4 regions of the Modestobacter sp. VKM Ac-2979 genome follow, and region 1 is predicted to be linked to each of the others. Evidence: predicted binding sites of a transcription regulator. Region 1 holds the regulator's gene; each other region holds the start of a gene.
The links. Region 1 encodes LexA, which represses DNA repair genes until DNA is damaged. Its sites were predicted from a motif close to TCGAACANNTGTTCGA; they were not measured.

Region 1 (7,765 bases):
AGGTCCATGTCGTACCCGGCGTCCCGCAGCGCGCGGATCTTGTCCTCCTCGCGCGCCTTGGTCTCGATGAACTCCTCGATGTCGGGGTGGTCGATGTCGAGGACGACCATCTTCGCCGCGCGGCGGGTGGCGCCACCGGACTTGATCGTGCCCGCGGAGGCGTCGGCCCCGCGCATGAAGGAGACCGGCCCGGAGGCGGTGCCACCGGAGGAGAGCAGCTCCTTGGAGGAGCGGATGCGGGAGAGGTTCAGCCCGGCACCCGAGCCGCCCTTGAAGATCAGGCCCTCTTCCCGGTACCAGTTCAGGATCGAGTCCATCTGGTCGTCGACGGCCAGGATGAAGCAGGCGCTGACCTGCTGCGGGGAGGCCGTGCCCACGTTGAACCAGACGGGCGAGTTGAAGCTGAACACCTGGTGCAGCAGCATCCAGGTCAGCTCGTGCTCGAAGACCTCGGCGTCGCCCTCGCTGGCGAAGTAGTCGTGCTCACGGCCGGCCGCGCCGTAGGTCAGGACGACCCGGTCGATGAGCTGCCGCAGGCTCGTCTCGCGCTGCGAGCTGCCGACCGCACCCCGGAAGTACTTGGTGGTGACGATGTTGGTGGCGTTGATGCTCCACTCGGCCGGGAACTCGACCCCACGCTGCTCGAAGTTGATCGAGCCGTCCCGCCAGTTGGTCATGACGACGTCGCGGCGCTCCCACACGACCTCGTCGTAGGGGTGCACCCCCGCGGTGGTGAACACGCGCTTGACCTTCAGGCCCTTCCCCCGGCTGGGGGCCTTGGCGGTGCGGCGGTTCCGGCTGGTGGTGAGGCGGTCAGCTGTCTCGGTCATCGTGCGAGGGCTCCCTGGGTCGGACTGGTGCGGTGGTGCGGGCGGAGCGGCTGGGGAAGCCGGCGGGTGCCGGAGCCGGGTCGTGCGGTCTCCTCGTCGAGACCTGTCTAGCGGAGGGGTCGGACAGTTCTCACGGGCCGGCGGCGCTGCCGGTGTCGGCCGGTCGCGGCCGCTCGGGGGCTCGCCGGCGGGTGGTGGTCCCGGTCGCGGGGCTCCCGGTCGCGGGGGTCTCCTGGTCGCCGTCGACCGCGTCGCGCTCGACGGGTGGCGCGTCACCGGCGCGGGCAGTGCTCCGGGCCGGTGCGGCGCGCAGCTCGGCGATCTCCTTCTCGAAGTCGGCGACCGAGGAGAAGCTGCGGTAGACGCTGGCGAAGCGGAGGTACGCGACCTCGTCGAGGTCGCGCAGCGGGCCGAGGATGGCCAGGCCGACCTCGTGGCTGGGGATCTCGGCGCAGCCGGTGGCGCGCACCGCGTCCTCGACCTGCTGGGCCAGCAGGGCCAGTTGGTGCTCGTCGACCGGCCGCCCCTGGCACGCCCGCCGCACCCCGGCGACGACCTTGCCCCGGGCGAAGGGCTCGCTCACGCCGCTGCGCTTGACGACGGCGAGGACCGCCTCCTCCACCGTGGTGAAGCGGCGTCCACAGCCCGGGCAGGAGCGTCGACGGCGGGTGGTCGCCCCCTCGTCGGTCTCCCGCGAGTCGATGACCCTGCTGTCGGGGTTGTGGCAGAAGGGACAACGCATGTCGATCTCCTCCTTCCCGAGGTGTCGCGCAGGGTCTCGCCGCGGCGTCGTGACACCGTGACCGGGCCCCGACCCGATGGCCGTGCTGTGGACTGGGCCGGGGACATCCGGTGGATGCGCCGGGGACAACGTGTGGAACGACTGTGGATGGCTTACAGCTCTGTAACTACTAGATGTTGTGGTGGAACCGTACGACCACCCCTACAGGTGTGCAAGCCCTGGCGAGCGTGTCGTCTTCCGCATCTGACCCGGGCGCCCCTCGGAGCCCCTCCCGCCACAACCACCGGCGCCTCGGCCGGGCCCTTCGCACCGCGGTGGACACCGGTGCGCCGCCGGTCAGGGCAGCTCGAGCACCTGACCGGGGACGAGGTCGACGTCGGAGAGGCCGTTCACGTTCAGGAGCGCGTCGACGACCGCGCGACGGTCCTCCTCCGGCGCGATCTCGCCGGCGATCGACCACAGGGTGTCCCCGGACTGGACGACGACCATCGTCGAGCCGGCCAGCTCGAGGCCGCCGCCGGGGCCGCCGGACTCGGCGGCGAACGTCGCCGCGGCGACGGACACCCCGAAGGCGATGGACAGCCCGGCGACCACTCGCCGCCCGCGCCGGGTCAGCCGCAACGGCGCCTGTGCACCCGAGGCGGCCCCACCGCCACCCCCTCCCGTGCGCCTCGCGCAGCCGGCGGCGCCCCCGCCCGCAACGCCGACCCGCCGACCAGGGCGCACGTCGGGATGCCCGGGACCCCGCAGGGCCGCCGCAGGGCGAGCCGCCCGGGGCAGGGGTGCAGGCCGACCGCGCACCACGGACCCGGGCGAGTGCGCCACCTGGCGCGCCCCCGGGAACGGGAGCACGACCGCCATCGAGGCCGGGGCGGCCACGGGGAGCTCGAGCTGCGGACTGGCCATCGGGGTGCTCCAGAGGTCTCGCGGTACCGGGTGGTCGAACAGGCGTTCGAACAGAACGTCTGGGCGATGTCTACCGCACACCCCCGACAGGAACACGCCGACACGGCGACTTCTTCGAACACGTGTTTGAACGGAGAGGCCTGAGGCGATACGGTTCCGAGGCGATCGAGGACAGCGTCCGAGGTCCCGGCTCGCCGTGGCGACACGGCCGTCGGTACGGCAGGACGCCACCGGGAACTGCTGCCGAGGCAGCCGGACGAGGAGGACACATGGCGGTCGACGGCCCGAAGGCGCGCGGCGGCAAGAGCCCTTCGCGGCGTGGAGCGTCCAGCCCGGCACCCGCCGACGGCGCAGCGCCCACGGCTGCAGCGGGGGCGGGAGCAGCGGTGCGGGAGTTCCCCGACCGGGCCGCCGACGGCGACGGACTGACCCAGCGGCAGCGCCGGGTGCTCGAGGTCATCCGTGACTCGATCGAGCGCCGCGGCTACCCGCCCTCGGTCCGCGAGATCGGTGAGGCGGTCGGTCTCTCCTCCGCCTCGTCCGTGGCCCACCAGTTGTCAGTGCTGCAGCGCAAGGGCTGGCTGCGCCGTGATCCGAACCGGCCGCGCGCACTCGACGTGCGCCTCCCCGGCGACAGCACCGCGACGACGAACGAGGCCACGGCCGAGGCGCTGGCCGGTTCCGGTGCAGCCAGTGGCGTCGACGACGCCACTGCCCCCCGACCCACGTACGTGCCCCTGGTCGGCCGGATCGCCGCCGGCGGTCCGGTGCTGGCCGAGCAGGCGGTCGAGGACGTCTTCCCCCTCCCCCGCGAGCTGGTCGGCGAGGGCACCCTGTTCATGCTGAAGGTCGCGGGTGACTCGATGGTCGATGCGGCGATCTGCGACGGCGACTGGGTCGTCGTCCGGCAGCAGCCGACCGCGGAGAACGGCGAGATCGTCGCCGCGATGATCGACGGCGAGGCGACGGTGAAGACCTACAAGCGGCGTGACGGGCACGTGTGGCTGATGCCGCACAACGCCGCGTACGAGCCCATCCCGGGCGACGACGCCACGGTCCTCGGCCGGGTCGTCACCGTGCTCCGTCGGGTCTGACCTCGGGCACGGGCGCCGGGCCCGTGCTCAGGCCGGGCTCCGCCGCAGCTTGCCGCCGGCCCACACGAACACGGTGGCCACGGCCGCGGCGATGAGACCGGCGGTCAGCGGCTCGACCCCACCGGCGGTCGCCAGCGACCCGTCGGCGGCCTCGGTGGGCTCCGCCGGGACCGTCCCCGTCAGGTCACCGGTGGCCGGCACCTGGGTGACCACCGCAGGGAGTCCCTCGCCGGCGACGAGCAGGTCCCGGTCGTTCGCCGCGAAGGCGATGGCCTCGCCCTGTGGGGCCTCCGGCAACGCCACCCGCACGGGGGGCCCGGCCAACGCCCCGGCGACGTCGGAGCCGCTCAGCGGCCAGACATAGGCGTCGGTGTAGGTCCGCAGGGCGATCCGCGAGCCGTCCGACGACACGGCGCCACCGGTGACCAGCAGCTGGCCGGCCCGGCCCACCGGGCCGCCCGGTGTGCCGGTCAACGTGAGCCCGAGCGCCGCCACCTTGCTCATCGGCACGGTGGCTCCGTCGCCGAGGGGCGCATCCGGGCGGTACACGGAGCTGGCGCCCAGCACCTCCTTGGTCACCAGGTACGGGGTGCCGTCGGGCGCGAGCAGGAGGGCCTCCGCGTCGTGCGGACCGTCGGGGTAGGTGAGCCTGGTCAGCACGGTGGTCCCGTCGGGGCGCAGACCGATCAGCGCCACCGTCTCCCGGCTCTGCGCGTTGTCCCCGATGTCGGCGAGCCAGATGGTCCCGTCGGCGGCGAGGGCGAGGTCCTCGGGGTCGTACGGGTCGACCTCCGCCGTGCGCACCTCACCCACCGCACAGGCTCCGTCGAGCACCAGCACCTCGGCGCGGTCGCCGCCGTCGTTCATCGCGAGCATCGACTCCCCGGCGCTGGCCAGGCCGGAGAGCTCCGGGAGCCGCGGGTCGGTGATCTCGCACCGGGTGGTCGGCTCGCCGTAGGGAGCGGTCCCGTCGTCGGCGGCCGCCGGCCCGGCAGGCAGCAGTGCGACCAGCAGGCCGACGGGCGCACAGAGGGCGGCGCCGGCCGTCGTCCTGCGGCGGGTGGCGCTGCTACGCCTGGGATCGGCCGGCTCTGGCACGAACCCAGCGTGACATCGCGACAGCGTCCAGTGCGTGAACCACGCCCAACAGCAGCAGTCCGACCGCGAGCCCGACCACCGCGTCGGTGACCCAGTGGAAGTCCAGCGCCACCATGGCCACACCCGTCGCCACCGGCCCCAGCACGCTGAGCAGCCAGGTGGCCCGCTGCACGCCCGCGGGCAGGCCGAACTCGACGGCCTGCCACCGGGCCACCCCCCACATGAGGACGGCGTTCGCCACGTGCCCCGAGGGGTAGCTGGCCCCGTCCGTGTGGAAGAACGACCCGGGGAAGGCCGGGGCCGTACGACCGGTGCCCCACTTGAACGCGTAGACCACGGTGGTGAGCAGGGCCAGCGCAACGACCACCCGGACCAGCGGCACCAGCGTCCGCTGCCGCACGGCGAGCCACCCGACCAGCCCGGCCAGCACCACCAGGATCGTCACCCGCCCGCCGATCTGGGTGACGACCCAGATCGGCCAGTAGGCCCACGAGTCCCGCAGCGCCCACACACTGGTCACCTCGGAGACCCGCAGGTCCATCCGTTCCAGCCACCCGCGGCTGAGCAGGTTGACGGTGACCGCGACGGTGACGAGGGCGGCGAGGACGAGCAGCCACCACGGCGGCCGGCCCACCCCGACCACCGGTGCGACCGGTCGATCGGCAGCGGTCGCCGTCCGGTCCACCGCTCCCCTGGTCATCGCGTCACGGTACCGGGGCCGTGACCTGGTCGTGATCCGCCGGGCTGTCCGCTCGCCCCGCTGCGGGAGCCCGGCACGAACGTGCGAGCGGCAGCGGGGCCCTCCGTCAGTCCTCGGTGGCCGGCGCGGTGAAATCGTCGAGCTGGGCGGCCAGGCCGGCGTTGACGCGCGCGGTCAGCCGGGTCCCGGTGGCCTCGTGCGCCTCCTCGACGACCTCGCCGTCCCGGTGCACCCGGGCGACCAGGTCACCCCGGTCGTAGGGCACCAGCACCTCGACGTCGATGTGCGGGTGCGGCAGCCGCTGGGCGATCACGTCGCGCAGCGCCTCGATGCCCTCGCCGGTCCGGGCCGAGACCCACATCGCCCCGGGGAGCGCCTGGCGCAGCGCCAGCATGTCCTCCTCGGTCATCGCGTCGACCTTGTTCACGACGATCAGCTCCGGGACGGCGGACGCGTCGATCTCGTTGAGCACCGTGTGCACGGCGTCGATCTGGCCCAGCGGGTCGGAGTCGGAACCGTCGACGACGTGCACGAGCAGATCGGCGTCGGCCACCTCCTCCAGCGTGGAGCGGAACGCGTCGACCAGCTGGTGCGGCAGGTGGCGCACGAAGCCGACGGTGTCGGTCATCGTGTACTCGCGCCCCTCGGGCGTCTGCGCGCGACGGACCGTCGGGTCCAGGGTGGCGAACAGCGCGTCCTGGACCAGCACGCCGGCCCCGGTGAGCTGGTTGAGCAGGCTGGACTTGCCGGCATTCGTGTAGCCGGCGATCGCCACGCTCGGCGTCGCGTTGCGGTCGCGGGAGTTGCGCTGCGTCGTCCGGGCGGTCGCCATCCCGGCGATCTCCTTGCGGAGCTTGCTCACCCGGGAGCGGATCCGGCGACGGTCGGTCTCGATCTTCGTCTCACCCGGACCACGGGTGCCGATGCCGCCACCGCCGGCGACCCGACCACCGGCCTGCCGGCTCAGCGACTCACCCCAGCCACGCAGCCGGGGCAGCATGTACTGCATCTGGGCCAGCTCGACCTGGGCCTTGCCCTCTCGGCTGGTGGCGTGCTGGGCGAAGATGTCCAGGATCAGGGCGGTCCGGTCGACCACCTTGACCTTGAGCACCTTCTCCAGCTGGTTGAGCTGGCCGGGGGCCAGCTCCCCGTCGCAGATCACGGTGTCCGCGCCGGTGGCGGCGACGACCTCGCGCAGCTCGGCGGCCTTGCCCGAGCCGACGTAGGTGGCCGGGTCCGGCTTGTCCCGGCGCTGCATCAGCGCGTCGAGCACCTGGGAACCGGCGGTCTCGGCGAGCGCGGCGAGCTCGGTCAGCGAACGCTGCGCGTCGGCCGCCGTCCCCTCGGTCCAGACGCCGACCAGGACGACCCGCTCCAGGCGGAGCTGGCGGTACTCGACCTCGGTGACGTCGGTGAGCTCGGTGCCGAGCCCCGCGACCCGGCGGAGTGCGCCGCGCTCCTCCTTGACGTAGGAGCCGGTGGTGTCGTCGGCGGCGTCCCACTGACCGGCCGGTGCCGGCTTGGTGTCGGGCATGCTGGCGCGCGCCTTGTCGACACGGGCTTCGGCCTCGTCGAGGATCGCGCGGTTCTGGGCTGTCGTCATCGTCTCCAGCGTGGCATGCCCCTGGTCCTGGGGCGACCGACTTGTCACATCACCTGTTGTCATCGCCCGGTACAACACCTCGGACCTCCGGATGCATCCCGAGGTACAGCGACCAGCGCTCCGCCCCGGGGTCCGCCGGCCGGGTGGCGTACTCGTCCAGCAACCGGTGCAGCCGTTCGCGGAACTCGGCCAGGTCCGCCGCACCCAGCCGCAGGCCCAACCGGGTGCTCTCCAGGTGGCTCTCCCCCACCGCGGCGACCTCCTCGAGGAAGGCGGCGAGCGCGGCGTCCCGGGCAGCGCCCGAGGCGCCGGCGCCGTCCATCAGCCAGCTCTTCCCGGTCGCCCGGTAGGGCACCTCCCGGGCGCCCCGGGCGCCCCGCCGCGCGCTCTCGGCGACCAGGAAGCCGGTGTCGACGAGGGTGCGGACGTGGTGCAGCACGGTCGCCGGGTTGCGGCCCAGCCGCGCGGCGAGCTCCTTGTTGGTCAGCGCCTCGTCCAGGCACAGCCGCAGGATCCGCAGCCGGACGGCGGAGGCCAGGGCGCGCGCCTCGGCGTCGGTGGCCGGCCGGCGCTCCCCGACGAACCGCCGCGCCCCCGCACCGGCCACCGCCTCGCTCGCACCGGCCTCCGGCTCGTCCATCCCGGCAGCCTAGGACGTCGACACGGCTCAGTGATTGACTTCCCCCGATCAGTGGCGGGAGGCTGCGCCGGTGACCCGCGACCGGAGCCTGCTGCGGCACCACGACTTCCGTCAGCTGTGGGCCGCTGAGACGGTCAGCCAGGTGGGCACCC
Region 2 (7,765 bases), on a different contig from region 1:
AGGAGACGGTGCAGGTCGCCGTCTCCGAGGCCGCCAAGCAGACCCGGGTGCTCGACCGGGTCGTGGAGCAGAAGTCCAACCGGCCGGAGCTGACCGAGGCCGCGATCGTCGTCTCCGGCGGTCGCGGGGTGGCGAGCGCGGAGAACTTCTCGGTGATCGAGGGGCTGGCCGACTCCCTCGGGGGCGCCGTCGGCGCCTCCCGCGCCGCCGTCGACTCCGGCTTCTACCCGCACTCCTTCCAGGTCGGGCAGACCGGCAAGACGGTGTCGCCGCAGCTGTACATCGCGGTGGGCATCTCCGGGGCGATCCAGCACCGGGCCGGCATGCAGACCTCGAAGACCATCGTCGCGGTCAACAAGGACCCCGAGGCGCCGATCTTCGAGCTGGCCGACTTCGGCGTGGTGGGCGACCTGTTCACCGTCGTCCCGGCGGCCACCGAGCAGATCAGCGCCCGCAAGTAGCACCGAGGGCCCTCCTGCGCTCCCTCGGTGGGCTGCAGGAGGGGTGATCGAGCACGTCGCGTCGGGCGCCGGCCTCCGGGTCGGCGCTCGACGTACGTCGCGGCCACAGGCACGAGGAGGCGGAGGAGCCGTGCGCACTCCCACCAGTCGGACACGACCGGGTTGCCCCTGGCGCGCTGCGCCTACGCTGGCTGTGCCATGACCTACCTCGACCACGCGGCCACGACCCCGATGCTGCCGGCCGCGCTCGCGGCCATGACCGAGCAGCTGGCCCGGGTGGGCAACGCCTCCTCCCTGCACGCCAGCGGCCGCGAGGCCCGGCGGGTGGCCGAGCAGTCGCGAGAGCGCCTGGCTGCCGCCCTGGGGGCGCGGCCGTCGGAGGTGCTGTTCACCGGTGGTGGCACCGAGGGCGACAACCTCGCGGTCAAGGGGCTGTACTGGGCCCGCCGCACCGCCGATCAGGGGCGTCGCCGGATCGTCGCCAGCCCGGCCGAGCACCACGCCGTCCTCGACAGCGTCGAGTGGCTGGAGAAGCACGAGGGCGCCGAGGTCACCTGGCTGCGGGTCGAGCCGACCGGCCGGGTCACCACCGACGCGCTGGCCGACGCCCTCGGTGACGGGCGGGACGTCGCCCTGGCCACCGTCATGTGGGCCAACAACGAGATCGGCGCCGTCAGCGACGTGACCGCGCTGGCCGCCGTCGCCCACGAGGTCGGGGTGCCGCTGCACACCGACGCGGTGCAGGCGATCGGACAGTCGCCGCTGGACTTCGCCGCCATCGGCGTCGACGCCCTGACCATGACCGGGCACAAGGTGGGCGGCCCGATGGGCGCCGGGGCGCTGCTGCTGCGCCGGGACGCCGAGTGCACCCCGCTGCTGCACGGTGGTGGGCAGGAGCGCGACGTCCGGTCCGGCACCCTGGACGTCGCCGCGATCGTCGGGCTGGCCGCGGCGACGCACGCCACGGTCGCGGACCGGGCCGAGCGCACTGCGCGGGTGGCCGCGCTGCGTGACCGGCTGGTCGCCGGGGTGGTCGCCGAGGTGCCCGACGCCCAGCTCAACGGCCCGCCACTGGACGACGTGGTGGCCGGTGGTCCGGGGCGGCTGCCGGGCAACGCGCACCTGTCCTTCCCCGGTGCGGAGGGCGACGCTCTGCTCATGCTGCTGGACGCCCGGGGCATCGAGTGCTCGACCGGGTCGGCCTGCAGCGCAGGCGTCGCCCGGCCCAGCCACGTGCTGCTGGCCGCCGGCGCCGACCCCGCCCGGGCCCGCAGCTCGTTGCGGTTCAGCCTGGGCCACACCTCGACCGACGCCGACGTCGACGCGCTGCTCGAGGTGATCGGCCCGGTCGTCGAGCGGGCCCGCCGGGCCGGGACCGGGCAGCACTGAGATGCGACTGATCGCCGCCATGAGCGGGGGAGTGGACTCCGCGGTCGCCGCCGCGCTGGCCGTCGAGGCGGGACACGAGGTCACCGGTGTGCACCTGGCGCTCTCGCCCGACCGGCAGACGCTGCGCAGCGGTGCCCGAGGGTGCTGCAGCGTCGAGGACTCCCACGACGCCCGGCGGGTCGCCGACGAGCTGGGCATCCCGTTCTATGTCTGGGACCTGGCCGACCGGTTCCGTGAGGACGTCATCGACGACTTCGTCGCCGAGTACGCCGCCGGACGGACCCCGAACCCCTGCCTGCGCTGCAACGAGAAGATCAAGTTCTCCGCCGTGCTCGACCGGGCCCGGGCGCTGGGCTTCGACGCCGTCGTCACCGGGCACCACGCCCGGCTGGCCGACGGCGAGCTGCGCCGCTCGGTCGACGCCGCGAAGGACCAGTCCTACGTGCTCGGTGTGCTCACCGCCGAGCAGCTGGCCGGCGCCGTCTTCCCGCTCGGCTCGATGACGAAGGAGCGGGTGCGGGAGCTGGCGGCCGAGCGCGGCTACGCGGTCGCCACCAAGCCGGACTCGCACGACATCTGCTTCATCTCCGACGGCGACACCCGCGGCTTCCTCGCCCGCCGGCTCGGTGAGCAGCCCGGCCCGGTCGTCGACGCCGCGACCGGCCAGACCGTCGGGACGCACGCCGGCGCGCACGGCTTCACCATCGGCCAGCGTCGTGGGCTGGGTGTGACCGCCGGTGACCAGCGCCCGCGGTACGTGCTCGGGATCGAGCCGGTCAGCCGCACCGTGACGATCGGCACGGCGGACCAGGCGGAGGTCGACGAGGTGCGCACCGGGACGCCCACCTGGACCGGGCCGGTGCCCGACCTCCCGTTCCGGGCCCAGGTGCAGCTGCGCGCCCACGCCACGCCGGTCGCCTGCGAGGTCTCCCTCGCCGAGGACGGCGGGCTGTGCCTCGTGCTCGGCGAGCGCCAGCGCGGAGTGGCCCCGGGGCAGTCGGCCGTGCTGTACGCCCCGGACGCCGAGCGGGGTGACCTGGTGCTCGGTCAGGGCACCGTGCTGCGCGCCGGTGAACGGCCGGAGACCCCACTGAGCTGACCGTCACCGGTGCCGGCGGGACGGCGGGCTACGGTCGGCACGTGACCTCGGCGACGCACCTCCCGGACGACAGCAGTGAGCCGGGCGCCGACGGCGAGGTGCGGTCGGCGCTCCCGGTGTGGGGACCGGCCACCGGCGTCGGGTCCCTGCCCGGCACCGACCCGGTCGAGGCGATGCGGCTGGTCGTCGGCGAGCTGCCGGACCTGCCGCACCTGCCCGAGCTGCCCGGCCGCGGCGCCGGGTCGGACCTGATCGGTCGCGCGGCCGCCCTGCTGGTCGACCTCTACGTCGACCTCACCCCAGCCGGCTGGCGGCTGGTCGCCCGTCCGGGCGCCGACCTGCGCCGGGCCAGGGAGGCCCTGGCCCGCGACCTGGACGCGCTCTACGAGGTGGCCGAGCGCTACGTGGGGCCGTTGAAGATCCAGGTGGCCGGTCCGTGGACCCTGGCCGCCGGGCTGGAGCGCAGCCGCGGCGACCGGGCCGTGGTGGACGCCGGGGCGCGCCGCGACCTGGCGCAGTCCCTCGCCGAGGGGATCGCTGCCCACGTCGCCGCCGTCTCCGCCCGGGTGCCGGAGGCCTCGGTCGTCGTGCAGCTGGACGAGCCGTCGGTGCCCGCCGTGCTGCAGGGCGGCCTGCCCACCGTCAGCGGGTTCGGCAAGCTGTCGGCGATCGAGTCGAACGTCGTGGAGGAGCAGCTCACCGGGCTCATCCGCCAGGCGTCGGCGCCGGTCGTGGTGCACTGCTGCGCCCAGCGCGCCCCGCTCGACCTCTTCCGGGCCGCCGGGGCGCAGGGGCTCTCCTTCGACCTGGGCCTGGTCCAGGACCTCGACGCCGTCGGCACCGCCATCGAAGCCGGCACCCACCTGCTCGTGGGCGTCGTCCCCGGCACCGACACCGACCTGGGCCGGCCGAAGGCGACCGCCAGCCGCGTGCAGGCCTGGTGGCGGGAGCTGGGCTTCCCGGCCGAGGAGCTGGCCGGCGCGGTGACGCTCACGCCGTCCTGCGGCCTGGCCGGGGCGAGCCAGGCCTACGCCCGGACGGCGATGGCGCACGTCCGCGAGGCCGCGAAGTACCTGCTGCCGGAGTGACGCCCCGGTCGAGTCCTGGCTGCCGACCTCCTTGACCGGGACGTCGTCCCGTTAGCACACCCGCCAGGCGGCGGCATCCCGGGCCTGCGCCGACGTGGCGAGGCGGTCGTCGAGGACCGGCTGGAGGGCGCGCTCGACGTCGGGTGCGCCAGGCGATGGTGTCGTCCGGGTCGGTGGCGGGTGTGCTGGACCGACCCTGTCAAGGGGCGGCGGCAATCTGTGGACAGGCGTCTGACCTGCATATTCGTGTTGCTGGAGGTCCTCGACGGCGGTAGCATTCGTACACACGTTCGAATGCTGCGGGAGGTGTCGTGAGCGAGTTGATGTCGGCTATGGACGCCCTCGCGGCCGACGATCTGCACTCGTTCACGGACGGTCAGGTGCTGGATCGGACGGCGATGCTGGTGCAGCTGGTCAACCGTGCGTCGGCGGAGTTGACCCGCACCGTGCGCCGCGCGGACAGCACCCAGGCCGCCGAGCACGACGGGCTGAAGAGCATGCGGTCGTGGCTGACCGGGCACACCCGGCTGGCGCCGGCCGAGGCGTCGCGGATCCTGCGGTCGGGTCGGGCGTTGGAGCACTTCCCGGCGTTGGCCGCCGGGTTCGCTGAAGGTGCGGTGACGGCGGCGCAGATGGACGTGGTCGCCGCTGCGGTGGGGGACCGTGAGCGGGCGCAGGCTGCCGAGCAGGGCATCGACCTTGCTGCGTTCGATCGGGTGTGGGCGCAGGTGGCCGCGGTGGCTCCGCACCAGTCGCTGGTGGCCGCGGTGCAGGCCTTCGAAGACGCCCTCGACCCGGACGGCCCGGAGCCGGACCCGACGGAGGGTCGCCGGTTGACGATCGCCAAGCACGCCGATGGCAGCGTCACCGGCCGGTTCGACCTGGATGCGGTGGGTGGGGAGAAGGTGCAGGCGGCGATCGAGTCGATCGTGCAGGCCGACCGCCCGAAGGGCGATGAGCGGACCCGCGCGCAGCAGAACGCCGACGCCCTCGTCCAGCTCTGCGACAACCAGCTCGCCTCGGGGAACCTGCCCATCCTGCGCACGGTGAAGCCGCACGTGGTCGTGGGCATCGACCTCGACGACCTGGTCGACCCCGCCACCGGCGCCGGTGCGGCGGAGCTGGGCTTCGGGGCGACGATCTCCGCCGCCCGGGCCCGCTACCTGGCCTGTGACGGCAGCATCTCCCGCATCGTGATGGGCCCCGACGGGGTCCCGCTGGACCTGGGGCGGGACCACCGGGTGGTCACCCCCGGGCTGCGCAAGGCCGTCGAGCGGCGGGACGGGTCCTGCGTGTTCGCCGGCTGCGGCGCCCCGACCCACTGGTGCGACGTCCACCACCTCGTCCACTGGCTGCACGGCGGCGAGACCAACCTGCAGAACTCAGCCCTGTTGTGCGAACGGCACCACACCAAGGTGCATCACGGCTTCCGGGTGCAGCGAGATCCCGGCGGGCGATGGCGCACCTACCGCCCCGACGACACCGAGATCCTCATCGGGTCACCGCTGTAGTGGCGTAGGAGGCTGCTCGCTGCCCGAGGTGGCGCGCTGCCGACTGTGCTGCCGTTTCCCGTCGGAGCCGCCGGATAACGTCTCGTCCGTGAGCAGCGAGGCAGGGGAGCAGGACACGGTGGAGCGGGCGGACCAGCCCACGGTCGAGGCGGCCGTCGACCGGCAGGACGTCACCGAGGTGCCCGACGAGGCCCGCACCCGGCACCGCGACCTGTCCGAGGAGCTCGACCGGTACGCCTTCGCCTACTACGTGCAGGACGCCCCGCTGGTCAGCGACGGCCAGTACGACGAGCTGATGGGCGAGCTCAAGGCGTTGGAGGCGGCCCACCCCGCACTGCTGACCCCGGAGTCACCCAGCCAGAAGGTCAACGGCGGGTTCGGCGCCACCTTCGCCCCGGTCACGCACCCGGAGCGGATGCAGAGCCTGGACAACGCCTTCTCCTCCGACGAGCTCTCCGCCTGGGCCGCCCGCGCGGAGCGGGACGGTGCCGCCGGCGCCGGCTACCTCTGCGAGCTGAAGGTCGACGGGCTGGCCATCGACCTGGTCTACGAGCGCGGCCGGCTGGTCGGCGCGGCCACCCGCGGCGACGGGACGACGGGGGAGGACGTCACCGCCAACGTCCGCACCCTGGCCGTCGTCCCCCAGCAGCTCACCGGCGACGACGTGCCGGAGTTCCTCGAGGTCCGCGGCGAGGTCTACTTCCCGGTCGCCGCGTTCGCCGAGGTCAACGCCGGCCTGGTCGAGGCGGGCAAGGCGCCGTTCGCCAACCCGCGCAACGCCGCGGCCGGCTCGCTGCGGCAGAAGGACGCCCGCGAGACGGCGAAGCGTCCGCTCAGCATGGTCGTGCACGGCATCGGCGCGCGCCGCGGCTTCGAGCCCGCCCGCCAGTCCGACGCCTACGAGCAGCTGCGCGCCTGGGGGCTGCCGGTCAGCGAACGGTACGAGGTGGTCGACGACCTCACCGGGGTCTGGGCCTACATCGAGCGGTACCGCGAGCAGCGGCACGCCGTCGAGCACGAGATCGACGGAGTCGTCGTCAAGGTCGACCAGGTCGCCCTGCAGCGCCGGCTCGGGTCCACCAGCCGCGCGCCGCGGTGGGCCATCGCCTTCAAGTACCCCCCGGAGGAGGCGACGACGAAGCTGCACGACATCCGGGTCAACGTCGGCCGCACCGGGCGGGTCACCCCGTTCGCCTACATGGAGCCGGTGAAGGTCGCCGGGTCCACCGTGCAGCTGGCCACGCTGCACAACGCCAGCGAGGTCCAGCGCAAGGGCGTGCTGATCGGCGACACGGTCGTCATCCGCAAGGCCGGCGACGTCATCCCCGAGGTGCTCGGCCCGGTGGTGGCGGCCCGCGACGGCTCCGAGCGGGAGTTCGTCTTCCCCACGCACTGCCCCGAGTGCGGCACCGAGCTGCGGCCGGAGAAGGAGGGCGACGCCGACATCCGCTGCCCGAACGCCCGCTCCTGCCCCGCCCAGCTCCGGGAGCGGGTCTTCCACGTCGCCGGCCGCGGCGCCTTCGACATCGAGGTGCTCGGCTACGAGGCGGCGAGCGCCCTGCTGGAGAGCCGGCTGCTCGCCGACGAGGGCGATGTCTTCACCCTCGACGAGGACGCGCTGTGCCGCACCGACTTCTTCACCAAGAAGGACGGCACCCTCTCGGCCAACGGGAAGCGGCTGCTGACCAACCTGCAGACCCGCAAGGACGTCCCGCTGTGGCGGGTGCTCGTGGCGCTGTCGATCCGGCACGTCGGCCCCACGGCGGCCCAGGCGCTCGCCCGGGAGTTCCGCTCGGTCGACCGGTTGATGGCGGCGAGCGAGGAGGAGCTGGCCGCCGCCGAGGGCGTCGGGCCGACCATCGCCACGGCGGTGCGCGACTGGTTCACCGTCGACTGGCACCGCGACGTGGTGGAGAAGTGGCGGGCCGCGGGGGTCCGGCTGGCCGACCCCGAGTCCGACTCCGGGCCCGGGCCGCTGACCGGCATCACCGTCGTCGTCACCGGCTCGCTGCGCGACCACAGCCGGGACCAGGCGATCGCCGCCATCCAGGAGCGCGGGGGCAAGGTCACCGGCTCGGTGTCGAAGAAGACCGGCTTCGTCGTCGTCGGCGCCGACCCCGGCAGCAAGTACGACAAGGCGGTCGCGGTGAAGGCGCCCGTCCTGGACGACGACGGCTTCACGGTGCTGCTCGAGCAGGGGCCGGACGCCGCCCGCGA
Region 3 (7,765 bases), on a different contig from region 1:
TCTCCGCGGCGTCACCGGTGAGCAGGTTGACCACGCCGCCGGGGACGTCGGAGGTGGCCAGCACCTCGCCGAGGGTGATCGCCGGCAGCGGGCGCTCCTTGGAGCTGACCACCACGGCGGTGTTGCCCGCGGCCAGCACTGGGGCGAGCACGCTGACCAGCCCGAGCAGCGAGCTGCGCTGCGGGGCGAGCACCGCGACGACGCCGGTGGGCTCGGGCACCGAGAAGCCGAAGTACGGCCCGGCGACCGGGTTGGTGCTGCCCAGCACGGCGGCGAGCTTGTCGGTCCACCCGGCGTACCAGACCCAGCGGTCGATCGCGGCGTCCACCGCGGCACGGGCCTTCGCGGTGGAGAGCCCCTCGCCGGCGGCGACCTCCTCGGTGAACTGGGCGGCGCGCCCCTCCATCACCTCGGCGACCCGGTAGAGCACCTGGCCGCGGTTGTAGGCGGTGGCTCCCGACCACTTCGCGAACGCGCCGCGGGCGGCGACCACGGCGTCCCGGCCGTCCTTGCGGGAGGCCCAGGCGGCGTTGGCCAGGAAGTGCCCCTTGGTGTCGTGCACCTCGTAGGTGCGGCCGGACTCCGACCGGGGGAAGGCCCCGCCCAGGTAGAGCTTGTACGTCTTGCGCACGGTGAGCCGGTCGCTCATCAGGAGTCGCTCCTCAGGTAGGCGGCGAGCCCCTGCCGGCCGCCCTCGCGGCCGTAGCCGGACTGCTTGTAGCCGCCGAACGGCGAGGTGGGGTCGAGCTCGTTGAACGTGTTGGCCCACACGACGCCGGCGCGCAGCTGGTCGGTGATCTTCAGGATCCGGGAGCCCTTCTCGGACCAGACGCCGGCCGAGAGCCCGTAGGTGCTGTTGTTCGCCTTCGCGACCGCCTCGTCGGGAGTGCGGAAGGTCATCACCGAGAGGACCGGGCCGAACACCTCGTCGCGGGCGATCCGGTGGGCGGGGGACACGTCGGTGAAGACGGTCGGCTTGAACCAGAAGCCGCGGTCGGGCAGGTCGCCCTCGGGCTGCCAGCAGGTCGCGCCCTCGGTCTCGCCGAAGGCGGTTAGCTCACGGATGCGGGCCAGCTGCTCGGCCGAGTTGATCGCGCCCAGGTCGGTGTTCTTGTCCATCGGGTCACCGACCCGCAGCGTGCCGATCCGCCGCTGCAGCGAAGCGACCACCTCGTCGTGCACCGACTCCTGCACCAGCAGCCGGGAGCCGGCGCAGCACACGTGGCCCTGGTTGAAGAAGATGCCGCGGACGATGCCCTCGACGGCCTGGTCGATCGGGGCGTCGTCGAAGACGATGTTCGCCGCCTTGCCGCCGAGCTCCAAGGTCAGCCGCTTCTCGGTGCCGGCGACCGCGCGGGCGATGGCGCGGCCCACCTCGGTCGAGCCGGTGAAGGCGACCTTGTCGACGTCCGGGTGGCTGATCACCGCACGGCCGGTCTCCCCGGCGCCGGTCACGATGTTGACCACGCCCGGGGGCAGGTCGGCCTGCTGGCAGATCTCGGCGAACAGCAGTGCGGTCAGCGGGGTGGTCTCGGCCGGCTTGAGGACGACGGTGTTCCCGGTCGCCAGCGCCGGGGCGACCTTCCACGCCAGCATCAGCAGCGGGAAGTTCCACGGGATGACCTGCCCGGCCACGCCGAGCGGCCGCGGGGCCGGCCCGAGGCCCGCGTGCTCGAGCTTGTCGGCCCAGCCTGCGTGGTAGAAGAAGTGCGCCGCGGCCAGCGGGACGTCGACGTCCCGGCTCTCCCGGATCGGCTTGCCGTTGTCCAGCGTCTCCAGGACGGCGAACTCCCGGGCCCGCTCCTGCAGCAGCCGGGCGATGCGGAACAGGTACTTGCCGCGGTCGGCCGGGCGCATCGGGCCCCACACCCGGGTGAAGGCGCGGCGGGCGGCGCGCACGGCGCGGTCGACGTCGGCGTCGCTGCCGGTGGCGACCTCGCTCAGCACCTCCTCGGTGGCCGGGTTGACCGTCGTGAAGGGCGTGCCGGTGCCGTCGGCGAACTCGCCGTCGACGAACAGCCCGTAGCTGGGCCGGATGTCGACGATCGACCGCGACTCGGGCGCGGGGGCGTACTCGAAGATGCTCATCAGTCGACGCTCACGTGGTCGGGGCCGGAGTAGTGGCCGGTGCGGAGCTTCTGGCGCTGCAGGAGCAGGTCGTTGAGCAGGCTGGAGGCGCCGAAGCGGAACCAGTCGGGGGACAGCCAGTCCGCGCCCACGGTCTCGTTGATGAGGACCAGGTGCTTGACGGCGTCCTTCGTCGTCCGGATGCCGCCGGCCGGCTTGACGCCGACCTGGCGGCCGGTGGCGGCGCGGAAGTCGCGCACGGCCTCCAGCATCACCAGGCAGACCGGCAGGGTCGCGGCGGGGGAGACCTTGCCGGTGGAGGTCTTGATGAAGTCGCCGCCGGCCAGCATCGCCAGCCAGGAGGCGCGGCGGACGGCGTCCAGGGTGACCAGCTCGCCGGTCTCCAGGATCACCTTGAGGTGCGCGGACCCGCAGGCCTCCTTGACCGCGACGATCTCCTCGAAGACGTCGAGGTAGCGGCCGGTCAGGAACGCGCCGCGGTCGATGACCATGTCGATCTCGTCGGCGCCGTTGTCCACGGCGTCCCGGACGTCGGCGAGCTTGACCTCCCGGCTGGCCCGGCCGCTGGGGAAGGCGGTGGCCACCGCGGCGACGTTGATGCCGGTGCCGGCCAGGGCCTCCTTGGCCACGCCGGCCAGGTCGCCGTAGACGCAGACCGCGGCGACGGCCGGGCAGGCCGGGTCCGTCGGGTCGGGACGGCGGGCCTTGGCGGCCAGGCTGCGGACCTTCCCCGGGGTGTCCGCGCCCTCCAGCGTGGTCAGGTCGACCATCGAGATCGCCGTGTCGATCGCCCACGCCTTGGCGGTCGTCTTGATCGACCGCGTGCCCAGCACCTTCGCCCGCGCCTCGGCGCCGACCTGGTCGACGCCGGGGAGGCCGTGCAGGAACGCGCGGAAGGCGTCGTTCGAGCGGGTGACGTCGGCGAACGGGTCGGGCGGGGTGCCCGCTCCGCCGCTGGTGTCGGCCAGCGCGTTCGGGTCCAGCACGTGGGTCATGCGCGCATTCTCCACTGCGGCTCGGATGGATCGGACACGGTGCGGCGCCCATCGCCCTTCTCGCGACTCTGCCGGGTGGTGTGTCAAGGGGCTTCTCGCATCTGTGGACAGGCGTTTGACCTGCGGATTCGTGTTGCCCGGTCATCGCTCCGGCGATAGTATTCGTACACACGTTCGAATGCGCCGGGAGGTGTCCGTGAGCGAGTTGATGTCGGCTCTGGACGCCTTGGCGGCCGACGATCTGCACTCGTTCACGGACGGGCAGGTGCTGGACCGGACGGCGATGCTGGTGCAGCTGGTGAACCGTGCGTCGGCGGAGTTGACCCGCACGGTTCGCTGCGCAGACAGCACGCAGGCCGCGGAGCGCGACGGGTTGAAGTCGATGCGGTCGTGGTTGATCGGGCACACCCGGCTGTCCGCGAGTGACGCGTCGCGGATCCTGCGGTCGGGTCGGGCGTTGGAGCACTTCCCGGCGCTGGCCGCCGGGTTCGCCGAGGGGTCGGTGACCGCGGCGCAGATGGACGTGGTCGCTGGCGCGGTGGGGGAGTCGGAGCGGGCGCAGGCTGCCGAGCAGGGCATCGACCTCGCTGCCTTCGATCGGGTGTGGGCGCAGGTGGCGGCCGAGTCGCCGCACCAGTCGCTGGTGGCCGCGGTGCAGGCGTTCGAGGACGCGCTGGACCCGGATGGCCCGGAGCCTGATCCGACGGAGGGCCGCCGGTTGACGATCGCCAAGCACTCCGACGGCAGCGTCACCGGCCGGTTCGACCTCGATGCCGTCGGTGGGGAGAAGGTGCAGGCGGCGATCGAGTCGATCGTGCAGGCCGACCGACCCCAGGGCGACGACCGGACCCGCGCGCAGCAGAACGCCGACGCGCTCGTGCAGCTGTGCGACAACCAGCTGGCCTCGGGCAGCCTGCCGATCCTGCGCACCGTCAAGCCGCATGTGGTCGTCGGCGTCGATCTCGATGACCTCGTCGATCCGGCCACCGGCCCGGGCGCGGCGAGCACCGGGTTCGGGGCGACGATCTCCGCCGCCCGTGCCCGCTACCTGGCCTGTGACGGCAGCATCTCCCGGATCGTGATGGGCCCCGACGGCGTCCCGCTCGATCTCGGCCGGGACCACCGGGTGGTCACCCCAGGCCTGCGCAAGGCAGTGGAGCGGCGGGACAAGTCCTGTGTGTTCGCCGGCTGCGGCGCCCCGACCCACTGGTGCGACGTCCACCACCTCATCCACTGGCTGCACGGCGGCGAGACCAACCTGCAGAACTCAGCGTTGTTGTGCGAACGCCACCACACCAAGGTTCACCACGGGTTCCGGGTGGAACGCCCACCGGACGGGCGATGGCGCACCTATCGCCCCGACGGCACCGAGATCCTCATCGGTCCGCTGCTGACCTGACGGCCTGGTTGGGCTCCCCATGACTCCTGGGCGGTCGGCGACGTGTGCGCTCTGCCTGCTGCGGTGCGCAGTCGGCTCGGTCGGCAAATCCGTCGCGGTGGGGCTCTGCGCCGTGGTCGCATGCCGCGGTGGAGACGATCGTCGAGGTCACACCTGATGTCCGGCTCTGGGTCGAGGAGGCGGGCCGCGCGGACGGGTCGCCGCTGCTGCTGATCATGGGCGCCAACGCCTCGGGCCGCACGTGGCCGGACGACCTCGTGCGCGCTCTCGGTGAGCGGCACCGCGTCATCCGCTACGACCACCGCGACACGGGACGGTCGACCTGGGCCTTCGACGTCCAGCCGTACGCGGTCCGAGACCTCGCGGACGATGCGGTCGCCGTCCTGGACGCGCTCGGCATCGCACGTGCCCACGTGGTCGGGATGTCGATGGGCGGCACGCTCGTCCAACTGCTGCTGCTCGACCACCCGGACCGCCTGCTCTCGGCCACCCTCTTCGCAACGGCGGCGTTGGAGGGCGCAGGCCCGGACGGTGCCGCGCCCGCAGCCTCCACCGACACCGACCCTCGGCTGCTGGAGCTGTGGCAGCACCTCGCGGACCCACGCGACCGGGACGCCGAGGTCGCCTGGCGGGTGGAGCACTGGCGGCTGCTGAACGGTGCAGACGTCCCCTTCGACGCCGAGGAGTTCCGCCTCATGGAGGAACAGGTCATCGACCACGCCGGGCGGCACGACAACACGGCGGCGCACGCGCGAGCCGACCAGGCTGGGCTGGCCCGCGGTGCGGAACTCGCCCAGGTGACGGTCCCGACGTTGGTCGTCGAGGCGCCGAACGACCCGATCAACCCACCGCCGGCGGCGCTTCGCGTTGCTGAGGCCATCTCCGGCGCCATTGTCGTGACCGTGCCGGGGATGGGGCACGCGCTGCCATCCGCGGTGGTGGGGCCCTTGGCCGCCGCCGTGCTGGTCCACACCTCGGTCAGCAGCCGTTGACGGGTGGGACGACGCCGAGGAGGTAGCGGTCGTCCTCCGGGACCACCTGCCACGCGAGACAGCTGTCGCCGCCTGCCGGTGCGCGCACCACGATCACGTCGCCTCGGCCGGAGTCCCGGACCACGGCCTCCAGATCGCCTTCCGTGGCGGGGACCCCGGCGAGGAGCTGCTCGGCGTAGTCAGCGGGGGCGTCGTCCACCAGGAGAGCCTGCAGCGCCTCGGCGTTCCCCTGAGTGAGGGACGACGCGGTCTGGGTGGCCAGTGCGTCCACCGTCGGGGCGCCGGGCTCGGGCACGGTGGCGAGCTCGATCACGATGAAGACGACCCAGGCGGACAAGGCGACCAGGCCGAGTGCCGCCAGTGCGCCGCCGGTGGGAGTGCGTGGTGCGCGAGCCATGCCCCTCAGCCTGCCCGCTCGGCGGGACCGAGTCGGACTCGATGAGCGCGACGTCGGGGTGCGATGAGTTCCTGGTGGCACGGGAGTCCTCGCCCCGACCGCCGTCCACCGTCCCGTGCGAGGAACCCGTGCCCGAACCCCGCGTCGCCATGCTCCCCGAGGTCGCTGCTCAGCGGCGTGCTCTCGCCGACCTGCTCGACACCCTGCACCGCGAGGAGTGGACGGCGCCCTCGCTCTGCCCCGGTTGGACGGTGCACGACGTGCTGGCCCACCTGACCCTCTCCACCCGGCAGTCCACCGCAGGCATGGTGCTGCGCATCCTGCGGGCCCGCGGCGACTTCGACTGGGCCGAGGCCCGCGCCGCTCGGGAACGTGCCGCGGTGTACCCGCCGGCCACGCTCCTCGCCCAGTTGCGGGAGACCGCGGCGCTCGACCGTCGGGTCGGCCTGTCCAGCCCCTGGGACCCGCTGGTCGACGTCCTCGTGCACAGCCAGGACATCGCCCGCCCACTCGGTCGCCGGCTGCCGACACCGCCCGCCCTCGCCGTCCCCGCGCTGCACCACGTCTGGTCCAACGCCTTCTACGGCCGCCCGGCCCGGCGGATGAGCGGGCTCCGCCTCGTGGCCACCGACACCGACTGGGTGGGAGGCGACGGACCCGAGGTGTGCGGCCGCGCCGGGGACCTCCTGCTGCTGGCCACCGGGCGGCCGGTCTCGGCGTCCGGGGTCACCGGGCAGGGGGTCGGGGAGGCCGCCGCCCGGCTCCGCTCCTGACCTGCAGCCGCAGGCCGATACGGTGTGCGCCGTGCAGCTGACCGTCGTCGACCACCCGATCGCCCGCGCCCGACTGTCGCGGATGCGCGACGAGCGCACCGACAACGCCGCCTTCCGGGCCGCGCTGCGGGAGCTCACCCAGATCCTGGTCTACGAGGCCAGCCGCGACCTCGCCGTCGCCGAGGAGCCGATCACCACCCCGGTCACCGACACCACCGGCTACCGGCTGGCCGCACCGCCGCTGATCGTGCCGGTGCTGCGCGCGGGCCTCGGCATGGCCGACACCGCGCACGGGATGCTGCCGGAGTCGCAGATGGGCTTCGTCGGGCTGGCCCGCAACGAGGTGACCTTCCAGCCGGAGGCCTACATGGCCTCGCTGCCCGAGTCGCTCGTCGGCCGCCAGGTCTTCGTGCTCGACCCGATGCTGGCCACCGGCGGCTCGCTGGTGCACTGCTGCTCGCTGCTCACCGACCGCGGCTGCACCGACATCACCGTGCTCTGCGCGCTGGCCGCGCCCGAGGGGCTGGAGCGGCTGGAGGCCAGCGGCCTGCCGCTGCGCGTCTTCACCGCCAGCGTCGACGAGCGGCTCAATGAGAACGCCTACATCGTCCCCGGCCTGGGTGATGCTGGGGACCGCCAGTTCGGCGCGGTCTGAGCATGCGGTTCGGGGTGCTCGGCACCGGCTTCTGGGCGACCGAGGTGCACGCCACCTCGCTGGCCGGGCACCCGGGCGCCGAGCTGGTCGGTGTGTGGGGCCGGGACCTGGCCAAGGCCAAGGCGGCCGGGGCGCAGTTCGACGTCCCGGGCACCGACGACCTCGACGCCCTGCTCGCCGACGTCGACGCGGTGAGCTTCGCGCTGCCGCCGGACGTGCAGGCGCCGCTCGCCGAGCGCGCGGCGGCCGCGGGCAAGCACCTGCTGCTGGAGAAGCCGGTGGCGCTGTCGGTCGCTGCGGCCGACCGGGTGGTCGCCGCGGTCGAGGACGCCGGGGTCGCCTCGGTGGTCTTCTTCACCAGCCGCTTCCGGACGGCGACCTCCACCTGGCTCGAGCAGGCATCGCGGATCACCCTGGCCGGCGGTGCGGTCACCTGGCTGGGCCGGCTGGCGGGTTCGCCGTTCGA
Region 4 (7,765 bases), on a different contig from region 1:
TGCTCCGCCGGCGCAGCGTCGCCATCGGCAACATCGCCGGGGCGCTCGCCTTCGTCACCGAGACGTCGCTGGTCTTCCTGCTCACCCTGTACCTGCAAGAGGTGCTCGGCTACAGCCCGCTCGGCGCCGGGCTGTCCTTCGCCGTCCTCGGGCTCGGCACCGTGGCCGGCGGGCTGCTCGGGCCGCGGGTGATCGGCCGGTTCGGCAACCGGACGGCGATCGTCGGCGGCTTCGTCGTCCAGGCCGTCGCGACGCTGTCGCTGGTCTTCGTCTCCGCGGCCGCGGCGTCGATCTGGCTGGTGCTGGCCGCCACCTTCGTCGGGGGAGTCGCCAACCTCGTCGTCATCGTCGGGTTCATGGTCACCGCGACGTCCGGGCTGCCCGAGACCGAGCAGGGACTGGCCACCGGGCTGACCACGATGAGCCAGCAGATCGGCATCACCCTCGGCACGCCGGTGATGAGCGCCGTCGTCACCGCGGTGGTGCTCGGTGGCTCCGGGGTGCTCGACGGGGTGACGACGGCGATCGCGGTCAACGGTGGGCTGTGCCTGCTCGGCGCGGCGGTCGTGGCGGCGCGCCTCGGCGGGCGGTCGGCGCCTCGCCGGTGACCTGTACCCGGGCGATGGCGTGGCGTGGGGCGGCATCGGCGTGAGGCATGCGTCCTGTCGGGGACGGAAGGGGGTCAGCCGCGCACGGCTGACCCCCTTCGAGGAAGCTCGCGCTTCAGCTGACCCGGGAAGCTGCAGAGTGGATCGCGTTCGCGAGGTCGCGAGGACGGCTCCACATGGGCCAGTGCCCGGTGGGGAGGTCGATGACGTCGAGCTGCTCGAGGTTGGCGACCTCGGCGAACATGGGGTGTCCTGCGCGGGCCAGCTCCAGCAGCTGCGCGCTCGGGATCGAGCAGCACACGATCGTGGTCGCGACACTCAGGCGTGCATCGTTCGTGAGCTCCACGGGCTGACGGAGCACGGGACCGGGCTCGGGGACAGCCCTGGCCCGAAAGCGCTCGAGGACCTCCGGGCTCAGGCCCTCGAGGCTGGCTTGCTCCCCGAGGACGTCGAAGGGCGGCAGCGGCAGCTCCTGCAGTGCTTCCGGCACGTCCGGAGCGAAGACACCCCCTGGCACCACCGGCCCGGAGTCGACCCACACCACCCGGTGGACGAGCTCAGGGTGCCGGTCCAGCACGAGACTGACCGGGGCGTTGGCCCCACTGTGAGCGACCAGAACCGCCGGCTGGTCCTCGCAGACCCCGGCCTGCGCCATGGTCTGCTCGATCGCCGCTGCTTGATCGTCGAGGGTCTTGGACGAACGCTCGGGGTCCTGCTCGTCCAGTCCGGGGAGCGTCATCGGGATCGCACGCCAGTTGTCGGCTGTCAGGTGTTCCAGCACCTCATCCCATGCCCAGGCGCCCAGCCAGTGGCCGGCGATCAGGATGGTGGTCGGGCTGCTCGTCGTTGTCGCCATGCCCCGATGCTCCTGGGCCGTCTGGACAGCTGTATGTCACCATTTCTGTCATGAATTCCGCCGAGTTCGGACAGTGAAGCGAGCGGAACGGCTCCACGCACTGTCCGAGATGCTGCGCCGCAATGGCGCGCGAGGATGCACCGCCGAGCGGCTGGCGACCGAGTTCGACGTGTCCGTGCGAACGGTCAAGAGAGACCTCGCTGCGCTGGAGAACAGCGGCGCGCCGATCTGGTCACGTCCCGGGCCCGGCGGTGGCTATGGACTGACCACAGGCGGGTCCCTGCCGCCCGTCAGTCTCTCCCCGGCCCAGGCGGTGGCGCTCCTGGCGGCTGTCTCCGCTGCACCCGACGCCCCCTACGGCGATCTGGCCTCAGCTGCGGTCCAGAAGATCGTGGATGTCCTCGACCCCAGGACCCGAGCGAAGGCCGACGAACTGGCACGCCGCGTCTGGGTCAACGCGCCACCATCCAGATCGCGCGCTGTCACGTCAGCGCTGGAAGCGGCGATGGCCGAGCAACGAGTGATCCGGATCCCCTACACCTCGAGCGACGGCACCACGACCACCCGGGACGTCGAACCCGTGTTGTTCGCCTCCACGAACGGCCAGTGGCACCTGATCGGCTGGTGCCGGCTGCGCAACGCCATGCGGTGGTTCACCGTGTCCCGCATCGAGCAGGCCAGCACGACCACGATCGCCTGCGGCAGCCACACGATCGACGAGGTCGGGACACCCCCAGCGAACGCCAGACCCGTACACGGCCCCAGCGACTGATCTGTTCGATCAACGTGTCCGGTCAGGACGACTAGCGTGCCGGCATGGACAGCCAGGTCGGCGGGGTGTCGGTCCACCACGTCGAGCACGGGACCGGCCCGCCGCTCGTGGCGCTGCACGGTGCCGGCGTCGACCACCGGGAGATCGAGGCGGCGGTCGAGGCCGTCGTCCCGGACGTCGGACTGCGCCGCGTCTACCCGGACCTGCCCGGGATGGGTCGCTCGACGGCCGAGGGGCTGACCAGCAACGACGACGTCGTCACGCTGCTCGCCGGCTTCGTCGAACAGCTGGCCGAGGAGCCGGTGCTGCTGCTCGGGCACTCCTACGGCGCCTACCTGGCCCGGGGTCTGGCGGCCCGCCGTCCGGACCTCGTGCGCGGCCTCGCGCTGGTGTGCCCGCTCGGCGAGCGGACCGGACAGGTCCCCGACCACGAGGTGGTCCGCCAGGACGACGACGCCCACGACGAGCTCGCGCCGGAGCAGCGGGCGGGGTTCGACGAGTACTTCGTGGTCCGGACCCGGACGACCGCCCGCCGCTACCGCGACCACGTCATCCCCGGCACGACGCTGGTCGACGAAGCCGCGTTGGAGCGGGTCTTCGCGGGGTGGTCGATCGACCTGGGCACCTACGACGGGCCCACGCTCATCGTCGCCGGCCGCCGCGACTCCACGGTCGGGTGTGCGGACGCGGTCGGCCTGCTCGGCCAGCATCCGAACGCCACCCTGGCGGTCGTCGAGGGCGCCGGCCACGCGCTGGTGCACGAGCGGCCCGAGGTCTTCGGCGCACTGCTCCGCGAGTGGATCGACCGCGCCCGCCCGGACGTCAGTCCCTTACGGGGCACTGCAGGTTGATCGGGTTGCCGTCCGGGTCGGTCACGTGGGCCACCCGCATGCCCCACGCCATGTCCGTCGGCCCTCCGGTGACCGCGCCGCCGTGCGAGCGGACCGAGTCCAGGAGCGCGTCGACGTCGTCGACGCCGATGCCCAGCAGGGTTCGGTTGCCGGCGGGTGGCTCGGCCTCCCGGACGAGCCCCAGCACCGAGTCACCGATGCGCAGGCTGAGGAAGAACGGCGGGTCGCCGTCGTCCTCAGGCGGGGTCTGCTCGACCACCTGAGCGTTCAGTACTCCGACGTAGAAGTCCCTCAGGCGTTCCGGGTCGGCGGTGAGGATCATGGGCAGGATCGTGGGCATGGGGTCTCCTCCGGGGTCGGTCGCCTCGCAGCACTGACTCCGGGATGGTGGGGAAGTCATCGGCCCGGCCGTCAGCGGGAGTTGAGCCGGGCCGCCTGGCGCGTCAGGTGGTCGCGCTCGGCTGCGTTGCCCGCCAGGGCGGCCGCCTCGGCGTAGAGCCGCGCCGCCCTCGTCCGGTCGCCGTCCTTCTCGTGCAGGTACGCCTGGACGGCGGCGAAGCGGGGGACCGAGGCGTCCACCGAGGCGAGCGCTGCCAGGCCGGCGCGCGGACCGTCCGCCTCACCGACGGCGACCGCGCGGTTGAGCCGCACCACCGGGCTGCCGGTCAGCCCGACCAGCTCGTCGTACCACTCCACGATCTGCACCCAGTCGGTCTCCGCGGCCGACCGCGCGTCGGCGTGCAGCGCCGCGATCGCGGCCTGGGCCTGGTACTCGCCCAGCCGGTCCCGGGCCAGGGCGGCCTGCAGCACCTGGACGCCCTCTCTGATCAGCGCGGTGTCCCACCGGTCGCGGTCCTGCTCGGCGAGTGGCACCAGGCTGCCGTCGGACGCGGTCCGGGCGGCCCGCCGCGCGTGGTGGAGCAGCATCAGGGCGAGCAGCCCCGCCACCTCCGGGTGGTCGACGGCGGCCGCGAGCTGACGGGTCAACCGGATCGCCTCCGCAGCCAGGTCGACGTCCCCGGAGTAGCCCTCGTTGAACACCAGGTAGAGCACGCGCAGCACGGTGGCGACGTCGCCGGGCTCGTTGAAGCGGACGTCGGAGACAGTCCGCTTCGCGCGGCTGATCCGCTGGGCCATCGTCGCCTCGGGCACCAGGTAGGCCGCGGCGATCTGCCGCGTGGTCAGCCCGCCCACGGCGCGCAGCGTGAGCGCCACCGCCGACGCGGGCGTCAACGACGGGTGGGCGCAGAGGAAGTACAGCTGCAGCGTGTCGTCCGCCGAGGGCACCGGCCCGGACGGCGGCTCGTCGGCGACGGTCTCCTCCCGGCGCCGGCGGGTGGCCTCCGCCCGGGTCGCGTCGAGGAACCGCCGCCAGGCCACGGTGACAAGCCAGCCCGTCGGGTCCCGCGGCGGGGCGGCCGGCCAGCTGCGGACCGCCTCGAGCAGCGCCTCCTGGACGGCGTCCTCGGCCGCCGCGAAGTCGGCTCCGCGGCGGACGAGGACGCCGAGCACGCCCGGCACCAGGCCCCGCATCAGGGCGTCGTCCACCGGTGGGGTCACTCGGTGATGGTGGGGGACGCGCCCAGGAACGGGCGCAGCTCGAGCCACTCGTGGATCGGCCGGCCGCCCGCTCCCGGCGCCGCCGACAGCTCGCCGGCCAGCTCGACGGCGCGCTCGTGGCTGTCGACGTCGATGACCATCCAGCCGGCGATGAGGTCCTTCGTCTCTGCGAACGGGCCGTCGGTGACCGGCGGGCGACCCTCGCCGTCGTACCGGACCCACGACCCCTCGGGGGCCAGCGCCTGGCCGTCGACGAACTCGCCGGTCTCCTCGAGCTTCGCCGCGAAGTCCTGCATGTACTGGATGTGGGCGGAGACCTCGTCGGGGGTCCACTGGTCCATCGGGACGTCGTTCACCGCAGCCGGCGCGCCGCGGTAGTGCTTGAGCAGCAGGTACTTGGCCATCGTGGTTCTCCTCGCTGGTGGTGCGGCCATCGTGGCCGCGGACACCCGGGAGACGGAACCGGTCGCGCGTTCTCGACATCGGACGTCGCTCAATGCCGGTGCTCGTGCCAACAGCCGCTCATCGGGCAGCTGGGCACTGCTCTCTCGCGGCTTGTCAAGGTGTCTCGGACATCTGTGGACAAGCGTCTGACCTGCGAATTCGGGTTGAGCGGCATCCGCGTTCGCGATAGCATTCGTACAGACGTTCGAATGCTGCGGGAGGTGCCGTGAGCGAGTTGATGTCGGCTCTCGATGCCCTCGCGTCGGACGATCTCCACTCGCTCACGGACGGGCAGGTGCTGGACCGGACGGCGATGCTGGTGCAGCTGGTCAATCGCGCCTCGGCGGAGTTGACCCGCACGGTCCGGCGCGCCGAGACCACACAGGCCGCGGAGCACGACGGGTTGAAGAGCATGCGGTCGTGGCTGATCGGGCACGTGCGGCTGGCCCCGGCCGAGGCGTCGCGGATCCTGCGGTCGGGTCGGGCGTTGGAGCACTTCCCGGCGCTGGCCGCCGGGTTCGCTGAAGGTGCGGTGACGGCGGCGCAGATGGACGTGGTGGCCGCTGCGGTGGGGGAGTCGGAGCGAGCGCAGGCTGCCGAGCAGGGCATCGACCTCGCTGCCTTCGATCGGGTGTGGGCGCAGGTGGCGGTCGAGTCGCCGCACCAGTCGCTGGTGGCTGCGGTGCAGGCCTTCGAGGACGCCCTGGACCCCGACGGCCCCGAGCCCGACCCCACCGAGGGTCGCCGGCTCACGATCGCGAAGCACGCCGACGGCAGCGTCACCGGTCGGTTCGACCTGGACGCGGTCGGTGGGGAGAAGGTGCAGGCGGCGATCGAGTCGATCGTGCAGGCCGACCGACCCCAGGGCGACGACCGGACCCGAGCCCAGCAGAACGCCGACGCCCTCGTCCAGCTGTGTGACAACCAGCTGGCCTCGGGCAGCCTGCCGATCCTGCGCACCGTCAAGCCGCACGTGGTGGTCGGCGTCGATCTCGATGACCTCGTCGATCCGGCCACCGGCGCGGGTGCGGCGGAGCTGGGCTTCGGGGCGACGATCTCGGCAGCGCGGGCCCGCTACCTGGCCTGTGACGGCAGCATCTCCCGCATCGTCATGGGCCCCGACGGCGTTCCGCTCGATCTCGGCCGGGACCACCGGGTGGTCACCCCCGGGCTCCGGAAGGCGGTCGAGCGGCGGGACAAGGCCTGCGTGTTCGCCGGCTGTGGGGCCCCGACCCACTGGTGCGACGTCCACCACCTGGTCCACTGGCTGCACGGCGGCGAGACCTCGCTGGAGAACTCAGCGTTGTTGTGCGAACGGCACCACACCAAGGTCCATCACGGGTTCCGGGTCGAACGAGATCCCGGTGGTCGATGGCGTACCTGGCGACCCGATGGCACCGAGATCCTGATCGGACCGCTCCTGCACTGACCTGCCCGGCCCGGTGCTCAGTCGCGCCCGGGCCCCGGCATGCCGCCCGGGTCCCGGCATGCCGCTCGGGTCTCGGCAGCACCGAGCGATGTCCCGGCTGCTACACGGAGTGCGCGGTCGTCGGGTCGAGCGCCTGGCCACCACGGTGCCCTGCCTGAAGGTCGGCCGCAGCAGCCCCGGCGATCGTGGAGAGCAGGGCCAGTGACTCGGCCGACCGGGAACCCGGCTCTGCCTGGTAGACCACCAGCACCTGGTCGTCGGCGTCTGCGACGGAGAACTTGTCGTAGCGCAGCTCCAGGTCACCGACCTGCGGGTGCTGCATCCGGTACACGCCCCCGCCGGGGTGCCGGCGCACGTCGTGGCGGGCCCAGAGCCGCCGGAACAGGTCGCTTCGCACCGACAGCTCGCCGACCAGCTCGGCCAGTCGCGGATCGTCGACGTCCGGGCCGGCTGCGCTCCGCAGCACGGCGACCAGGTCGACGGCGGTCGCCTCCAGCTCGGCCGGGGAGCCGGACCTGCCCGGCTCCAGGAGCACGGTCCGCAGCAGGTTGGTGCCCGGGGTGAACAGCGGCGACAGCGCCACGGCCAACCGGTTGGCCGCCAGCACGTCGAGGTGGCGGCCCTGCACGAAGGCGGGCGTGTGGTCCCACGACGCGATGAGCTGGGTGACGCTCGGTCGCACCCGCTCGGCACGCCGCTGCGCGCGACGGCGGCGGGGTGCCGGGTCCGCCAGGTCGTGCAGGTGCGCGGTCGACGCGCCGTCCAGGCCCAGCGACCGCGCCACCGCGTCGAGCACCTGCGCCGACGGATGCCGGTCACGGCCCTGCTCCAAGCGCGTGTAGTACTCGGTGCTCACCCCGGCCAGCATCGCCAGCTCGTCGCGGCGCAGCCCGGGGACGCGACGGTGGTTGGTCACCGCGATCTCGACGTCCTCGGGGCGCACCTGCTCGCGCCGGGCACGCAGGTACTCACCGATCAGGTTCTCCGTCACGCCCGAACGGTAGGTCGCCGCGGCACTCACGTGGCTGTCCCTGCCGGCACCCCCCTCACCGGGGGCCTGGTTGCCGGCGCACCGCCTCCCGACGCTGGGCGCATGACACGAACCTGGCTCATCACCGGGGTGAGCAGCGGCTTCGGCCGTCAGCTCACCGAACGGCTGCTCGCCCGCGGCGACCGCGTCGCCGGCACCGTCCGACGGCGGGACGCCGTCGCCGACCTCGTCGACACCCACCCCGACACCTTCGC

Region 2: O2W15_RS14065 (HNH endonuclease signature motif containing protein) is a predicted target of LexA. The motif match lies at 4,316-4,331, and genes of this name have one in related genera.
Region 3: O2W15_RS12655 (HNH endonuclease signature motif containing protein) is a predicted target of LexA. The motif match lies at 3,246-3,261, and genes of this name have one in related genera.
Region 4: O2W15_RS01505 (HNH endonuclease signature motif containing protein) is a predicted target of LexA. The motif match lies at 5,285-5,300, and genes of this name have one in related genera.

What each region holds. Positions count from the first base shown of each region.
Region 1 covers NZ_JAPVBO010000007.1:61,819-69,583, reverse strand. Annotated here, with positions in the region: gene O2W15_RS19930 (vitamin B12-dependent ribonucleotide reductase) at 1-830, opposite strand, end outside; gene nrdR (transcriptional regulator NrdR) at 961-1,572, opposite strand; gene O2W15_RS19920 (LysM peptidoglycan-binding domain-containing protein) at 1,909-2,193, opposite strand; gene lexA (transcriptional repressor LexA) at 2,748-3,572, shown strand; gene O2W15_RS19910 (hypothetical protein) at 3,600-4,670, opposite strand; gene O2W15_RS19905 (phosphatase PAP2 family protein) at 4,642-5,370, opposite strand; gene hflX (GTPase HflX) at 5,477-6,973, opposite strand; gene O2W15_RS19895 (ArsR/SmtB family transcription factor) at 7,023-7,613, opposite strand; gene O2W15_RS19890 (MFS transporter) at 7,684-7,765, shown strand, end outside.
Region 2 covers NZ_JAPVBO010000004.1:418,930-426,694, forward strand. Annotated here, with positions in the region: gene O2W15_RS14045 (electron transfer flavoprotein subunit alpha/FixB family protein) at 1-461, shown strand, start outside; gene O2W15_RS14050 (cysteine desulfurase family protein) at 660-1,850, shown strand; gene mnmA (tRNA 2-thiouridine(34) synthase MnmA) at 1,852-2,949, shown strand; gene O2W15_RS14060 (methionine synthase) at 2,991-4,037, shown strand; gene O2W15_RS14065 (HNH endonuclease signature motif containing protein) at 4,349-5,548, shown strand; gene ligA (NAD-dependent DNA ligase LigA) at 5,637-7,765, shown strand, end outside.
Region 3 covers NZ_JAPVBO010000004.1:111,940-119,704, forward strand. Annotated here, with positions in the region: gene O2W15_RS12640 (aldehyde dehydrogenase family protein) at 1-649, opposite strand, end outside; gene O2W15_RS12645 (aldehyde dehydrogenase family protein) at 649-2,088, opposite strand; gene deoC (deoxyribose-phosphate aldolase) at 2,088-3,083, opposite strand; gene O2W15_RS12655 (HNH endonuclease signature motif containing protein) at 3,280-4,482, shown strand; gene O2W15_RS12660 (alpha/beta fold hydrolase) at 4,611-5,474, shown strand; gene O2W15_RS12665 (hypothetical protein) at 5,461-5,871, opposite strand; gene O2W15_RS12670 (maleylpyruvate isomerase family mycothiol-dependent enzyme) at 6,000-6,644, shown strand; gene upp (uracil phosphoribosyltransferase) at 6,676-7,299, shown strand; gene O2W15_RS12680 (Gfo/Idh/MocA family protein) at 7,302-7,765, shown strand, end outside.
Region 4 covers NZ_JAPVBO010000001.1:301,726-309,490, reverse strand. Annotated here, with positions in the region: gene O2W15_RS01540 (MFS transporter) at 1-608, shown strand, start outside; gene O2W15_RS01535 (alpha/beta fold hydrolase) at 724-1,464, opposite strand; gene O2W15_RS01530 (helix-turn-helix transcriptional regulator) at 1,433-2,236, shown strand; gene O2W15_RS01525 (alpha/beta fold hydrolase) at 2,281-3,087, shown strand; gene O2W15_RS01520 (VOC family protein) at 3,059-3,427, opposite strand; gene O2W15_RS01515 (RNA polymerase sigma factor) at 3,499-4,647, opposite strand; gene O2W15_RS01510 (YciI family protein) at 4,644-5,051, opposite strand; gene O2W15_RS01505 (HNH endonuclease signature motif containing protein) at 5,318-6,520, shown strand; gene O2W15_RS01500 (helix-turn-helix domain-containing protein) at 6,621-7,511, opposite strand; gene O2W15_RS01495 (SDR family oxidoreductase) at 7,614-7,765, shown strand, end outside.